Regions from separate parts of the Variovorax nivicola genome, predicted to be linked through region 2. Evidence: predicted binding sites of a transcription regulator. Region 2 holds the regulator's gene; the other holds the start of a gene.

Region 1 (7,877 bases), on a different contig from region 2:
CAGCACGTCGGCCACGCCGGTCGCGCCGCTGCGCTCGATGGTCTTGCGGTCGATGATGGACACGTCGCCCACCAGGTCCGACAGCGCCTGCGGCGTGCGGTTGGCCGTGACCACCGTTTCGCCCAGCGTGGGGGCCTCTTGGGCATGGGCCAGGCCACCGAAGGCGGAAGCCAGCGCCAGCGGCAGGCAGGCATGGCGGAGACGGCGCGCAGGAGCGCGGCCGCGAGAAAAGCAAACGTGGGAAATCATGAATGAGCCGAACGAACGTCAATACCCCTCGCCGGCCTCCCCGCCAGCGCCTGGGCGCCATGGCCGCCCCATGCATAGATCACGCATGCGGCAGCCGCCTTGTTGGCCGGTATCCGGGCTGGCAGAACGGCCCCTCCCCGCCTTCCCAGGCGCCTGTTTCAGGGCACCCAGTGGCTTCGATGGAAAGGGGTTGGCGCCTTGCGGCGCCGTCTGCTTGACCGTTGCGGGGGCAGCGCAGGCGGCTTCGGCCTTGTTCCGTCCTGATGAGGTCGGGGGGCTTCCACTCCTGCTTCCCGTTGAACTGCGCCGTGCGAACCACGCCGCGAGCACCAACGGGCGGGATTTTAGGCCCTGCCGGACGCCGCTTAAGTCGAAAGTTGCGGCGCAGCTAACATCGACGGCCATGATGCGGCCCGCCTCGGTATTCCTCAATCTTCGTTCGGCGCTGCAGCGTGTCTTCGGTGTCTCGGGCTGGCAGTCGATGTTGCTGTGGTCCATCGTGGCCGGTTTGCTCGGCACGCTGGCCACCGAACTCTTCCGCGCGGCGCTCTACCACTTCGAGCACTTGGTGCTCGGTCCGGGCGAAGGGCTGGTGGCGATGGCGAAGCACCTGCCGTGGTGGGCGCGCATCGCCTGCCCCACGCTGGGCGGGCTGGTGGCCGGCGGCCTGCTGGTGCTGGCGAAACGCGTCGCCTTGCGCAGCGCTGCCTCCGACTACATGGAAGCCATCGTGCTCGGCAACGGGCGCATCCCGGTGGTTCAGACACTGGTGCGCAGCGCGTCGTCGCTGGTGAGCATCGGCACCGGTGGCTCCATAGGGCGCGAGGGCTCGATGGTGCAGCTGGCGGCGCTGGCGTCGTCTCTGCTGGGGCGGGTGTTCCGCTTTCCGGTCGAGCGGCTGCGGCTGCTGGTGGCCTGCGGCGCGGCGGCCGGCCTGACCGCCGCATACAACGCGCCCATTGCCGGCGCCTTCTTCGTCGCCGAGATCGTGCTGGGCTCGATCGCGATGGAAAGCGTGGGGCCGATCATCATCGCCTCGGTGGTTGCCAATGTGGCCATGCGGGCCCTGCCCGGCTACCAGCCGCCGTACAGGATGCCGGCATTCCCGGAGATACATGGCACCGAGGTCGTGCTGTTCTGCGTGCTCGGCGTGCTGCTGGGCTTTGCTGCGGTCGGCTTCCTGCGCGCGCTGCAGGGCAGCCGTGCGCTGTTCTCGCGGTTGCCGGTGGCGCTGCCGTGGCGGCTGGCATTGGGCGGGCTCGTGATGGGTGCGGTGTCGGTGCCCATGCCCGAGGTCTGGGGCAACGGCTACAGCGTGGTCAATTCAGTGCTGCACACGCCTTGGCCGTGGACGCTGATCGCGATGGTGCTGGTCGCCAAGGCGGTCGCCACGATGGCCACGGCCGGCTCTGGCGCGGTAGGCGGCGTGTTCACGCCGGCGCTGTTCTTCGGCTGCATGGTTGGTGCGCTGTTCGGCCTTGGCGTGCAGGCGCTGTGGCCGGCGGCCACCTCGGCGCCGTTCGCCTATGCCATCGTCGGCATGGGTGCGTTCCTGGCGGGCGCGACGCAGGCGCCGCTGATGGCGATCCTGATGATCTTCGAGATGACGCTGAGCTACGAAGTCATGCTGCCGCTGATGGCGGCGAGCGTCATCGCGTATTTCGTTGCGCGCTCGGCCAACGCCGGCTCGATGTACGAGATCACCCTGCACCGCAACGAACAGCGCGACACGCAGATGCGCCTGCGCGGGCTGCACATGCGCGACCTGGTGCAGCCTGCCGAAACGGTGGTGGGCCCGGAGGCAGACCGCGAGGCGATGAGCAGGCTCTTCCTGCAGCACCCGGTGAAGTACCTGTACGTGGTGGACGCGGGCAATCGCTACCTCGGCGTGGTGCCGCTTTCGTCGCTCGGCACGGCACCTGCAGAAACGACCGCGGGCGCCCTGCTCTCGCAGGCCATCCAGCCGATCACCGCCGACACCGGGCTGGGCGAGGCGCTGCAGCGTTTTCTCGATCACCTCGGCGAGCGGCTGCCGGTGATCGAGAGCACCGACAACCCGGTGCTGCTGGGCGTGGCCGCCAAGAGCGCGCTGCTCGCCACCTACGTGCGGCTGAGCGAGTAGCGCGCAGCGCTGCCCTGCTTACTTGGCGGGGCGCACCGCCATCACCTCGATCTCGACCAGGTAGGCCGGGTTGGCGAGCGCCGTCACCTGCATCGTCGAACGCACCGGCAGCCGGGGCTGCGCGGCGGTGCCGTAGAACTGGGTGTAGCCCTCCATGAAACCGGCGAAGTCCATCTTGTTGTCCTTGGCCGGATCGCCGACAAGAAACACCTGCATCTTCACCACGTCGCCCATCGTCAGGCCCAGGCCTGTGAGGCTCTTCTCGATGGCCTTGAGCACACCGACGGTCTGGCCCTTGGTGTCGCCGCCATAGGCTGCCGCGCTGTTCTTGGGCGCAGTCGCGTCCTGCAGCGGCGGCACCTGGCCCGAGAGGTAGACGTTGGTGAACGAAGACGGCACCTCCACCGCCGCCGCGATCGGGAAGGTGGAATTCGGAATGCGGTGGCGAATGATTTCATCGGCCGCGTGGGCGGCGCCGGTGCCGGCTGCGAACAGTGCGGCGACGAGCGCCAGCTTCTTCGTGATGGAGGTCATGGTCATGCGTGTTGTCTCTCTGCTGGGATGGATGGATGAAGGAAGGGTCTGCCAGGTATCGAAAGAAGAGAGCGATCAAGGCCGCAGCTTCTTGACGCTCTCCGCCGCAATGGCGTCAGGGTACTGGTTGCCGAAATGGGTGCGCGCGTAGCCGACCACGGAAGCGATCTGCTCGTCGCTCAGCATCTTGCCAAAGGCAGGCATGCCTTTCTGCCCATTGATCACCACGTAGAGCGGGTATTCCGGGCTCGCGAGCCGCGGGTTCGAGGCGAGCGCCGGATAGGCGCCCGCACCCTTTGCCCCTTGTCCTTGCGCCATGTGGCAGCCCTGGCAGGTCGCGCGGTAGATCGCCTCGCCCGAGCTTTCCTGGAATCGGGGGCCTACTGAAAAGACAGGCTCCGGCGACTGCGCGAAAGCGGCCTGGCCGGCTACCAATGCCAGCGCGCCCAGCGAAAGGCCGAGCAGCGCGCGCTTGAAGGTCGTGATGTTGTCGTTCATGGTGGGTGTGTCCTTCACTCGGCTTTCACGCGACGGCGCGGGCATGCAGCCGCTGGATGGCGTCGAGCGACGAGAGCAGTGCGCCCTCCTGCCAGGCCGGAATGTAGGAAGCGTGCTCGCCGGCCAGCGCGATGCGGCCATCGACCTGGCACAGGTTCTTGTAGTGCTTCTGGCGCGTCTCGTCGGTCCATATGCCATAGCAGCCGTGCGTGCCGGGCACGCGGTGCCAGCCCACGGAAATGCCGTTGTCGAATTCGCTTGCGTACTGCGGATGCAACTGCGTGCCGAACTCGACCGCGCGGCGCACGCGCTCCTCGGGCGCCATGGCGGTGAATTCGTAGGAGTTCGGGCCGTCGAACACGTAGGCGCCCAGCACCACCGACTTGCCCTTGGCGCCATAGCGCGTCGAGGGGTACGAGATGCGCGAGATCGGCAGGTCGGTGTAGCTGATTCCGCCGTAGATATGTTCGTCTTCTTCCCAGAAGCGGCGCTTGAACTGCAGGCCCACCTTCACCGATGCGCCATAAGGCACGGCGTTGATGGCCTCCTGCATTGCCGAGCCCACCTGGATGTCGATCTGGCTCAGCACCGACAGCGGAATGGTGCACAGGCACCAGTCGGCCTTGGCCTGCGTGACCGCACCGCCCTTTGATGCATCGGTGTAGGTGACCGTCACGCCACGGTCGTTCTGCTCGATCTTCGTGACCTTGGCGCCGTAGCGGATCAGGCTGCCGACTTCTTTCTGGAATGCCTTGGCGATCATGTCCATGCCGCCCACGGGCTGGAAGATCGCGCTCTGGAATTCGTAGTCTTGCCCGCTGGCGATGTAACGCCAAAGGTTTGATTGCAGCAGCTCGCTCATGTCCAGCGGCTTCGATGGCTTGGCCAGTGGCATGAGGCCGCCGCCCGCATCGACCTCATAGCCGCGGCGGTCGCTGCTGATGGTGCCTTCGAGATAGCGGAACTGCGTGTCGAGCGCGCCCCAGCGGCGCAGGCCTTCGAGCAGTTTCTCCTTGTCTTCTTTCGTCAGTGCCGCATCGAGGTTGCCTTGCGTCGTGGCCTTGCCGAGCAGCTCGGCGACATAGCCCTGGTAGTCGGCCTGCACGTGCCGGTAGCGCTGAGGCTTGCCACCGTAGGCCTTGCTCGAATGCACGAGCGCGTTGTAGTTGACCTGAACGAAAGGCTCCAGCGCCACGCCCAGCCGCTTGCAGTAGCCCAGCACTGCATGGTGGTGATAGGGAATGCGCCACGGCCCCGGATTGAAGTACTCGCCCTTGGCGAAGCCACACTGCTGCACGGCGCCACCCAGCTCGGTGAAGGTGTCGCCGCCGCGCAGCGTCCAGCACCGGCCGCCCGCGCGATTGCTGAACTCGAGAACCTTGACCGAGTAGCCCGCGTTGCGCAGTTCGAGCGCGGCGGCCATGCCGGCCAGGCCTGCACCAAGAATCAGCACCGACGCACCCTTCTTTGCGCCATCGAGCTTCGGTGGTCCGCTGTAGTTGGATTCGGCGGCAAAGCCCAGCGAGGTCATCGCCTGGTACATCGCGCCGCCACCGGCGGTCTTGCCGATGAGCGTAAGCAGGTCGCGCCAACTGAATAAAGTGTTGTTCTTCGTGGTCATTGGCTTGCTGTTGGAGTTTGAAAGGCAACTGGAAGGCAGCAGAATCCATGCCACGCCCCGCCCTGACACCGTCCCGGCAGGGCCGCTTCCCCGGGAAACTACAATCGCCAACCATGCCCGCTTCCAGCCCTATCGATCAGATCGCCGAGCGTGTTGAACGACTGCTTGTGCGTCACGAAGAGGTGCAACGCACCAATGCGCTGCTGCAGGAGCAGGTCGATGCGCTCACGCGCGAACGCGACGCCCTGAAGTCGCGACTCGTTGCGGCACGCACGCGCCTGGACGCCCTGCTCGAACGGTTGCCGGCTGAACCACCCTCCGAAGATTCCCCCGCATGAAGCAGATTGAAGTACAGATCATGGGCCAGAGCTATCTGCTCGGCTGTCCCGATGGCGGCGAGGCGCAGTTGCGCGAAGCCGTCGAACGCGTGGACGCGGCCATGTGCAAGATCCGCGATGCCGGAAAAGTCAAGGCCCGTGACCGCATTGCGGTGCTGGCTTCGCTGAACCTGGCGTTCGACCTCGCCGCGCAGCAGGCCGCTGTTGCCGCAGCGCCCGCGGCACCAGTTGCCACTTCGGCTGCAGACAGTGTCGAAACCGACGCGAAGGCCACGCAGCTCATCCAGAAACTCGATCAGGCCCTGGCTGGCGATGGACATTTACTCTGAATAAGGCTCGCACGAAGACGGACGGAGCGTAAAATCCGGCCTGTCTGCAGACTGTGTCGGGCTTAATATTTCCTTGTTCCAATGCTCTCCGGAGCCGGGCTTGGTACATCGCTCGACGGGCGTGATCATCTCGCGTCAGATGAACCCGAAGTCCTGCTGCCCTCGCCCACCTGAACCCTGGTTCAGGATGCGGGTCCGGCACATCACCTGCAGACACCTTTTCCTGCCACGGCCCCCTGCATCCACTGCTCGGGGCCGTTGCTTTTTCCAGCCCCTCACTTCCCTTGCGTGACTTTCCCGTGAATATCGCTGCCCTGCTCGACCCCCTCCTGATCGCCGAACTCGCCGCTCTCGGCCTCGGCACCGGTTTCCTCGCGGGCCTGCTGGGCATCGGCGGCGGCATGCTGATGGTGCCGTTCATCACGATCATCATGGGCCATCGCGGCGTGCCGGCCGACCTCGCGGTGAAGATGGCCATCGCCACCTCGATGGCAACGATCATCTTCACTTCGGTATCGAGCGTGCGCGCGCACCACCGGCGCGGCGCTGTGCGCTGGGACATCGTGCGCAGGCTAGCGCCCGGCATCGTCATCGGCAGCCTCGCGGGCAGTCTGGGCGTGTTCTCGCTGCTCAAGGGCACAGCGCTGGCCATCTTCTTTGCGCTGTTCGTGGGCTTCTCGGCCACGCAGATGTTCCTCGACAAGAAGCCCGCGCCCACGCGGCAGATGCCGGGCACGGGCGGCCAGCTTGCAGCGGGCGGCGTGATCGGCTTCATCTCGGGCCTGGTGGGTGCGGGCGGCGGTTTCATCAGCGTGCCGTTCATGACGTGGTGCAACGTGTCCATTCACAACGCGGTGGCCACCAGCGCGGCGCTGGGCTTTCCTATCGCTGTGGCGAACGTGCTCGGCTATGCGGTCAGTGGCCAGTCGGTGCAGGGTCTGCCGGCCGGCTCCTTCGGCTACATCTGGCTTCCCGCGCTGGCGGTGATCGCGCTGTGCAGCGTGTTCACCGCACCGCTGGGCGCGAAGGCGGCGCACAGCCTGCCGGTGAAGAAGCTCAAGCGCGTGTTCGCGAGCATCCTGTACCTGCTTGCGGCCTACATGCTCTGGAAGGGCCTGCACGGCTGATCCGGCTGGGCAAGGCCCTTCAGTCATGAGGTACGCCCCGTTGCGGTGCGCGGGGCCGCGCCGTATAACGGTCTCATGAAAATCCTCATCGCCGTCGATGGCAGCGCCTACACCCGCAAGGCGCTCGACTACCTGCTTGCCAATCGCGCCATGTTCGTGGACGGGCATCAGCTGGTGGTGGTGCACGTATGCACCGGCATCTCGGGCCACGTTGCGCGCCACCTGAGCAAAGAATTGGTGACGGACTACTACGCCGAGGAAAACGCCAAGGTGCTCGATCCGGTGAAAGCGCTGTTCGCCGAGAGCGGCGTGAGCAACTACACGATCGACTCGCGCCACGGCCATGTGGCCGAGGAAATCCTCAAGTCGGCCGCGGCGGCGCAAGCGGGGCTGATCGTGCTCGGCACTCATGGCCACGGCATCTTCGGCCGCGCGCTGATGGGCTCGGTCGCGACCAAGGTCGTCGCCGAGACGAACACCACGGTGATGCTGGTCCAGTAGCAGCAGCTACTGCGCTCGCTGCTGCCGCCATTCGCGCGGCGAGCAGCCGAAGCGCTCGCGGAACGCGCGGCTGAAATGCGCCGCGTCGTTGAAGCCGCGGCCATAGGCGATCTCGGCTACCGGCCGGCCCGCGAGGCGAGGCTCCAGCAGGTCGCGGCTGCACGCCTCCAGCCTGCGCTCCCAGATGTATTGCGACGGCGTCAGCGGCTCGCTCCTGAACACGCGGTGGATGTGGCTCACCGACACGCCCAGCCCGGCCGCCAACGTGCCCACCGACAGCGACGGATCGGCCAGCTGTTCGTCGATGAGCCGCTTCACGCGCGCCAGGTGATACGCCGTGAGATTGCTGAGCGACGGCGCGCTCGCCGCGGGCAGCGTCTGCAGCCCCGCCACCAGGATGTTCTGCACACCATTGGCCACTGCGAGCGCCGATGCGGGCTGCAGCGTGTCGATGTCTTCGCGCAGCGTGTGGATCATGCCCAGCAACAGGTGCCCCGCACCCGCGCGCCCCGACACCGTGGTGGCCGTCAGCGCCTCGGTGTCGCGCAGCTCGCTGCG
Region 2 (7,877 bases):
CGGCCGCCCAGGCGCTGATGCTGCTGCTGGCCAAGTACCCGGCCATGCTGACGGCTGCGTCGAAGGACTTCGCCCCGCACGACGTCACGTTCTACCTGCGCGAGCTGGCCGCCAGCTACCACAGCTACTACGACGCCGAGCGCATCCTGGTCGACGACGAAAAGGTCAAGCTGGCCCGCCTGGCGCTGGTCGCCGCGACCGCGCAGGTGCTGCACAATGGCCTCGCGATTCTCGGCGTCAGTGCGCCGAGCAAGATGTGAACCTCCTCACCATGAAGAAGACAACCAGACAACGCGGCAACATCGTCATCGGCCTGATCATCGGGCTGGTGCTCGGCCTGGGCGTCGCGCTGGGCATCGCGGTCTACGTGACCAAGGTGCCGATCCCGTTCGTGACCAAGACGCAGCGCGGCGGCGCCGAGCAGGACGAGGCCGAAGCCCGCAAGAACCGCGATTGGGACCCGAACGCGCCGCTGGCCGGCAAGGCAGGCGCCGCCAAGCCGGCGCCCGCACCCACCGGCCCGGTTAACCCCGTCACCGGCGAGCCGGCAACTACCGCCGTGGCCCCGGTCACCGCACCACCCACGACCGCACCGCCGGTGCCCGTGGTGGTGGCGCCCAAGCCGCCTCGCACGGCGCCGGTGCCGGCCGAAGCCAACGCCCTGCCGCCGTCGAACGATCCGCTGGGCGACCTGGCCCGGGCGCGCTCGGGCGGCGGTGCCAGCTCCGGCAGCACGACCACCGCGTCGGCCGCACCGAGCAGCAACAGCAACGCCGGCAGCAGCAGTTCGGGCCCCGATCCGTTCATGTACTTCGTGCAGGCCGGCGCCTTCCGCACCACCGACGACGCCGAGGCGCAGCGCGCCAAGCTGTCGCTGATGGGCGTCGAGGCCAAGGTCACCGAGCGCGAGCAGGCGGGCCGCACCGTCTACCGCGTGCGCGCCGGCCCCTTCAACAAGAAGGACGACGCCGACCGCCTCAAGGAGCGGCTCGACGGCGGCGGCATGGATTCGGCCCTGGTTCGTGTGCAGCGCTGACCCGGCAGCCGACACAAATAGCCCCTAAGCTTCGCCGCGCGGTGTTTGCCGCCACCATCCACTGCCTCGGGCGCGCCGGACACGGGGGAACTCCCCGCCGCGCGCCGGCTCAGTCTGCCGTAACAACTGGAGAGCTCTTTCAATGAAACGTCGTGACTTTTCGCTGGCCGCCACTTCGCTCGGGCTGCTGTCCCTGGCCGCCAACCCGGCCCACGCCCAGGCGCGTGCACCCAAGGCCGGCACCGAGTACCTGGTGCTCGACAAGCGCGTGCCGGTCGACGCGCCCGCCGGCAAGATCGAGGTGGTCGAGTTCTTCTCGTACAACTGCCCACATTGCAACGACTTCGAGCCGGCGCTGGAAGCCTGGATCAAGACGGTGCCCAAGGAAGTTGCTTTCCGCCGCATCCCGGTGCCTTTCGTGGGCAACGACGTCGAAGCCAAGCAGCGCCTGTACTACGCGCTCGAAGCCATGGGCAAGGTCGACGAATATCAGCCGAAGGTGTTCAACGCGATCCACGCGCAGCGCCAGAACGTGAACGGCGACGCCAACATCATTGCCTGGGCCACCGCCAACGGCCTGGACGGCGCCAAGTTCAAGGAAACCTTCACTTCCTTCGGCGTGGCCAGCAAGGCCAAGCGCGCCTCGCAAATGACCGACGCCTACAAGGTGGCTGGCGTGCCGGCAATGGCCGTGGCCGGCCGCTGGTATGTGGACGGCGAAACCGCCGGCAACATGACCAAAGTGCTTCAGGTCGTGAACTATCTGATCGGCGAAGCGAAGAAGGGCTGACCCCCCAAGATCGCGGCCCGGCGGAGCCGGTTCCGCGGTGTTCCCGGAAGGAATCCAGGAAGAAAGTCAAGCCCGCATCGGCGGGCTTTTTCATCTGTGCGTGCGGGGCTGACGCAATCAGCCGCATACAATGCCGAGCAAGTTTCGTGCCTCTATGACATTGCACTCTCACCCCACCACTCCCTTCCTCCGTCGCATCGGCCGCTTGGCCGCCGGCGCGCTGTTGCTGGCCGGCCTTGCCTCGGGCGCCCTGGCCGAGACCGCCGACCGCACCAAGCCGATGAACATCGAGTCGGACTCGATGCGCTACGACGACCTGAAGCAGACCAGCGTGTTCACCGGTAACGTGCTCGTTACGAAGGGCACGATCATCATCCGCGGCGCGCGCATGGACGTACGCCAGGACCCCGAGGGCTACCAGTACGGCGTGGTCACGGCGGCACCGGGCAAGCGGGCCTACTACAAGCAGAAGCGCAATGCGCCCGACGAGTGGATCGAGGGCGAGTCGGAAGTCATCGAGTACGACAGCCGCGCCGACAACGTCAAGTTCATCCGCAACGCCACCATGCGCCGCCTGCTCGGCGCCACGCCGAACGACGAGAGCCAGGGCGCGTTGATCGTCTACGACCAGAGCAACGACACCTACACGGTCAACGGTTCCACCGTGCCGCCGAACACCGCCGTCAACGCGTCCACCCCGGGCGGGCGCGTCAAGACCATCCTGACCCCCAAGGCCGCCACCGCACCGGCGGCCGGTGCTTCGGCTCCGGCCGGCGCGAAGGCGCCGCCGCCAGCGCCCACGCCGGCACCAGGCAAGGGCCTGCGCCAGAGCACCACGCTCAGTGACCAGGGAGAAACCCGCAAGTGATCGAAACCGCTGGAACGCAGGACGCCAACGGCGCACCGGGCAGCCGCCTGGTCGCGCGCGGCCTGAAGAAGAGCTACGGCAGCCGCACGGTCGTGAAAGACGTCTCGCTCGACGTGCAAAAGGGCGAAGTCGTCGGGTTGCTCGGGCCGAACGGCGCGGGCAAGACCACCTCGTTCTACATGATCGTGGGGCTGGTGCGCGCCGACGCGGGCGACATCACCATCGACGGCGAGCCCATCGCCCACATGCCGATCCACCGCCGCGCCCGCATGGGCCTGAGCTACCTGCCGCAGGAAGCCTCGATCTTCCGCAAGCTCACGGTCGAGGAAAACGTGCGCGCCGTGCTCGAGCTCCAGATGGAGCCCGACGCGAACGGCAAGATGGCGCCGTTGTCGAAGCAGCACATGGACGAGCGCCTGGCCGAGCTGCTGGCCGACCTGCGCGTCGACCACCTGCGCGATTCGCCGGCGCTTGCGCTGTCGGGCGGCGAGCGCCGCCGCGTCGAAATTGCGCGCGCGCTGGCTACGCAGCCACGCTTCATCCTGCTGGACGAGCCCTTCGCCGGCATCGACCCGATCGCGGTGATCGAAATCCAGCGGATCATCAGTTTCCTGAAGGAGCGCGGCATCGGCGTGCTCATCACTGACCACAACGTGCGTGAAACGCTGGGCATCTGCGATCACGCGTTCATCATCAGCGACGGGCATGTGCTGGCACAAGGCACACCCTCGGAGATCGTCGACAACGCCGAAGTACGCAGGGTGTACTTGGGCGAACACTTCCGCATGTAAGGGCGGGAGCGGTTCCCATGAAGCAAGGGCTATCCCTTCGCGTCTCGCAGCATCTGGCGCTGACGCCGCAGCTGCAGCAGTCGATCAGGCTGCTCCAACTCTCCACGCTCGAACTGAGCCAGGAGGTGGAGCAGATGCTCGACGAGAACCCGTTCCTCGAGCGCACCGCGGAAGAAGCGGCGCGCGAGGAGTTCGGGCTCGACACGGCCGATGCCCCGGTACCGCGCGATGACGGCGGTGATAGCGGCGACGGCGAGAGCGACTTCGCTTCGCCCGCCGCCAGCGCGTCCACTGCTTCCACCGAAACCAGCACCACCACCACGGCCGACACCGACGGCCCCGCCGCCGAAATCGCCGAGCGCGAGCCCGACTGGGAAGGCGACGGCACCGTCGACATGGCGCCCGACGACAGCGAATGGGGCAGCGACGCGCCTGCGCGCCAGAACAACCTGGGCGACGACGAACGCGCCGACGCCACCGAACTCGCGCGCAGCCAGGAATCGCTGCAGTCCTTCCTGCACCGCCAGGCGCTGAGCCTGCGCCTGAACGAAAACGACAGCGCCGCGCTGCGCTTTCTCATCGAATCGCTCAACGACGACGGCTACCTCGAAGACTCGCTGCCCGCGCTGGCCTCGGGCCTGGCCGGCGACGACAACGACCAGTTCGACGACCTCGTGCACCACTTTCAGGTGGCGCTCGGCCTGCTGCAGAGCCTGGAGCCCGCCGGCGTCGGCGCGCGCGACCTAGGCGAATGCCTGGGCATCCAGCTGCGCGCCCTGGCCCGCGAGGACGAGACCGAGCAAGAGGAGCTGGTCCGCAAGATCGCCATTGCCATCTGCAAGCAGCCAATGGAGCTGCTTGCGCGCCGCGACTTCAAGCGCCTGGCCACGCTCACCCGCAGCAATGAGGAACTGGTGCGCTCGGCGCTGCAGATCATTGCGCGGCTCGAGCCCAAGCCGGGCCGGCGCTTCGTGGACGTCGAGCGCAACATCGTCATTCCCGACGTGATCGTCACCAAGACGGGCCGCGGCACCAACGTGAAGTTCCGCGTCATGCTGAACCCCGAGGTCATGCCACGCCTGCGCGTGCACGACATCTACGCCGGCGCGCTCAAGTCGCACAAGGGCGAAGGCAGTCAGGCGCTGTCGCAGCGGCTGCAGGAGGCGCGCTGGTTCATCAAGAACATCCAGCAGCGCTTCGACACCATCCTGCGCGTGAGCAACGCCATCGTCGAGCGGCAGAAGAGCTACTTCGTGCACGGCGAACTCGCGATGCGGCCGCTGGTGCTGCGCGAGATTGCCGACGAACTGGGCCTGCACGAATCGACCATCTCGCGCGTGACCACCGCCAAGTACATGGCCACGCCCTTCGGCACGGTCGAGCTCAAGTACTTCTTCGGCTCGGCACTGGGTACCGAGACCGGCGGCAATGCGTCGAGCACCGCGGTGCGCGCGCTGATCAAGCAGTTCGTCAGCTCGGAGAGCATCAAGAAGCCGCTGTCGGACAGCCAGATCTCCGAGATGCTGAAGGAGCAGGGCATCGAGTGCGCGCGCCGCACCGTGGCCAAGTACCGCGAGGCGCTGCGCATCGCGCCCGCCAACCTTCGCAAGGCCCTGTAGAAAGCCACCGATGACCCGTCGCCTGCTGTCGCTTTCGCGTTGTGGGCACTGGGTTTTCGTCATGGCGGCGGTCTTGCTGTTCGCCGGCTGCGCCACATTGCCCGACGAGGCGCCGCGACCGCCCACCAAGGCCATGGCCGTCTCGGCCGACACCGCCCTCGGCAAGATCGCGCTGGCCTCGCAGCCCGACCCCGACCTGAGCGGCTTCCGCCTCATGCCCGGCGGCGACTTCGCCTTCGACACCCGCATCCAGCTGGCCCGCCGCGCGCAGCGCACGCTCGACGTGCAGTACTACCAGATCGAGAACGACGAGACCGGCCGCTACCTGCTGCGCACCCTGCGCGACGCCGCCCAGCGCGGCGTGCGCGTGCGGCTGCTGATGGACGACCTCTACACCGCCGGCGAAGACGAGCTGCTGCTCGGCCTCGCCGCCACGCCCAACGTGGAGCTGCGCCTGTTCAACCCGTTCCCGGCCGGGCGCGGCAGCCTGCTGAAGCGCTTCAGCGCCTCGCTCTTCGACTTCAGCCGCGTCAACCGCCGCATGCACAACAAGCTGTTCATCGCCGACGGCGCGATGGCGGTGGCGGGTGGGCGCAACATCGGCAACCAGTATTTCAGGCGTACCGCGGGCGAGAACTTTCTCGACCTCGACACCTTCGTCACCGGTGCGCTGGTCCCGCGGCTGGGCAGCCTGTTCGACCAGTACTGGAACAGCATCTACGTGCGGCCGATCCAGTCGGTGGTGAGCAGCGACCTGTCGCGCGAGGAGCTGCAGAAGCGCTTCGACGTCGCCACCGGCCCTGACACCACGCCACCGCCGCCGCCGCCCGCGCCCAACGACCTGCTCGGCTACAGCCCGATGGCGGAAGACCTGAACGCCGGTAAGCTCGGCCTGATCTGGGCCACCGCAGAGGCCTACGCCGATTCGCCCGAGCGCGTGATCGGCAAGACCGCCTCCTACGGCGGCGTGCCGTTGCTCGACGTTGACAGCGTGCGCTACAACGTGGTCGAGCAGATGCGCCGCGCGCGCTCCGAGGTGACCATCGTCTCGCCATACTTGATTCCGGGCGCCTCGGGGCTGGAGGTGATGCGCGAGATCCGCGGCCGCAACGTGAAGATCAGCGTGGTCACCAATTCGCTGGCCGCCACCGACGAGCCGCTGGTGCACACGGCCTACCGCCGCTACCGGCCCGACATGCTCAAGCTCGGCGCCGACCTCTATGAGCTGAGCTCCACGCGTACCCGGCGCAGCGTGCGGCTCGGCCTGTTCGGCACCTCGGTGGGCAGGCTGCATGCCAAGTCGGCGGTGATCGACCGGAGCATTCTTTTCGTCGGCTCGATGAATTTCGACCCGCGCTCGGAGACGCACAACACCGAAATCGGCCTCTTCATCCGCAGCCCCGAGATGGCGCAGCAGGCGTTGAAGCTCATCGATGTGCTCAAGCAGCAGGGCGCCTACCGGCTGCGCTTTGCCGAGGGCAGCAGCGAGTCGCGCATCGAATGGGTCAGCGACGACGCCGGCAAGCTCACCGTGCTGACCGAGGAGCCCGACTCCGGCTTCTGGGACCGGACCATGCTCGAGATCCTGGCGCCGCTGACGCCGGAGAGCCTGCTGTAGCTTCGACCCTTCAGTTGCCGCGCACGGCCGACCAGATGAGCCGCAGGCCCAGCAGCCCCATCACGCCGCCGGCGGCCCGGTCGATCCAGACCTTGTAGCGCAGGTAGGCCGAGCGCGGCGCCGCCGAGGACAGCGCCAGCGCCACGATGGCGTACCAGCCCGTCTCGATGCAGAGGATGACCGCCGGCACCGCGAGTGCCAGCACCAGCGGCACCTCGCGCGGCAAAAAGGCCGCGAAGATGCTGGCGTACACCACCGCCGTCTTCGGGTTGCTGACCTGCGTGGCCAGGCCCAGCAGGAAGGCGCGGCCGCTGCGGCCCTGCTGGCGCGGCGAGGCGCCCGTCTCCTGCGTCACGGCAAGCGGCTGGCGCGCGCCGCTCCATATCCGGATGCCCAGGTAGACGAGGTAGGCGCCCCCCAGGCCCTTGATGGCCACGTACAGCGCCGGCACGGCCAGGAACGCCGCCTGCAGCCCGGCCAGCGCGGCGATCGCGAAGACCAGTCCGCCGGCACCCATGCCCAACGCGGCAGCCAGTCCGTCAGCGCGAGAGCTCACGGCGGTGCGAGCCACCATCACGAAACTTGGGCCGGGGCTCATCGCGCCCACAGTCATGGCGCCGGCGATGCCGAGCAGGGAAAGGGTGGTGTCCATCATTCAGTTTCCTTGGTTGTCGCCGAGCGCAGATCGCCCGTCCGCCGCATCACAGGTTCTTCCATTCCTCGACGACGATCTGGAACCGGTCCTCGTAAAGCACTTTGCCGGGATTGCGCGAGCGCAGCATCCGGACAGCGGTGTCATGTTGGATCAGAAGCGCCGCGAGGCTGCGCATCTGCTGGATCGACTCGGTGGCGCCATCCTTGAACCAGGCTACGGCGTTCCTCGACCAACCGGCACTCGAGAACGGAGGGCAGGGCAGATTCGCGTTGAACCACGCATAGATCGCTTCGAGCCGCTCTTCTTCCGCGGCCGTGAGTTCGCCCTTGTCTCGCAGGATGCGGGTCTCGGTGACGAGCCCGCTGAGCTGCCGGTGATCTTCCTCGTCGCCTCCAACCACGAACCGGATGAACATGAGCCCGTGTCACTGCACGTTGACCGCTTCGACCTGCACCAGCAGCTTCACCTTGTTCTCGAAGCCGAAGTTCAGCCCCCAGGTG

Evidence for each region. Region 2 encodes sigma-54, which starts transcription at its own class of promoters, with help from an activator protein. Its sites were predicted from a motif close to TGGCANGNAANCTGCTTT; they were not measured.
Region 1: the regulator sigma-54 is predicted to act here: its motif matches at 5,060-5,077, upstream of ACSFBF_RS01730 (flavin monoamine oxidase family protein).

What each region holds. Positions count from the first base shown of each region.
Region 1 covers NZ_JBPJZK010000001.1:369,467-377,343, reverse strand. The annotation lists gene ACSFBF_RS01750 (TonB-dependent receptor domain-containing protein) at 1-249, opposite strand, end outside; cobalamin riboswitch at 337-597, opposite strand; gene ACSFBF_RS01745 (ClcB-like voltage-gated chloride channel protein) at 653-2,371, shown strand; gene ACSFBF_RS01740 (RidA family protein) at 2,390-2,911, opposite strand; gene ACSFBF_RS01735 (c-type cytochrome) at 2,981-3,403, opposite strand; gene ACSFBF_RS01730 (flavin monoamine oxidase family protein) at 3,429-5,024, opposite strand; gene ACSFBF_RS01725 (hypothetical protein) at 5,138-5,362, shown strand; gene ACSFBF_RS01720 (cell division protein ZapA) at 5,359-5,691, shown strand; gene ACSFBF_RS01715 (sulfite exporter TauE/SafE family protein) at 5,997-6,818, shown strand; gene ACSFBF_RS01710 (universal stress protein) at 6,894-7,319, shown strand; gene ACSFBF_RS01705 (AraC-like ligand-binding domain-containing protein) at 7,326-7,877, opposite strand, start outside.
Region 2 covers NZ_JBPJZK010000010.1:172,840-180,716, reverse strand. The annotation lists gene argS (arginine--tRNA ligase) at 1-260, shown strand, start outside; gene ACSFBF_RS30430 (SPOR domain-containing protein) at 272-1,036, shown strand; gene ACSFBF_RS30425 (thiol:disulfide interchange protein DsbA/DsbL) at 1,179-1,826, shown strand; gene lptA (lipopolysaccharide transport periplasmic protein LptA) at 1,981-2,694, shown strand; gene lptB (LPS export ABC transporter ATP-binding protein) at 2,691-3,485, shown strand; gene rpoN (RNA polymerase factor sigma-54) at 3,503-5,104, shown strand; gene ACSFBF_RS30405 (phospholipase D family protein) at 5,115-6,722, shown strand; gene ACSFBF_RS30400 (LysE family translocator) at 6,733-7,377, opposite strand; gene ACSFBF_RS30395 (hypothetical protein) at 7,424-7,792, opposite strand; gene ACSFBF_RS30390 (YceI family protein) at 7,802-7,877, opposite strand, start outside.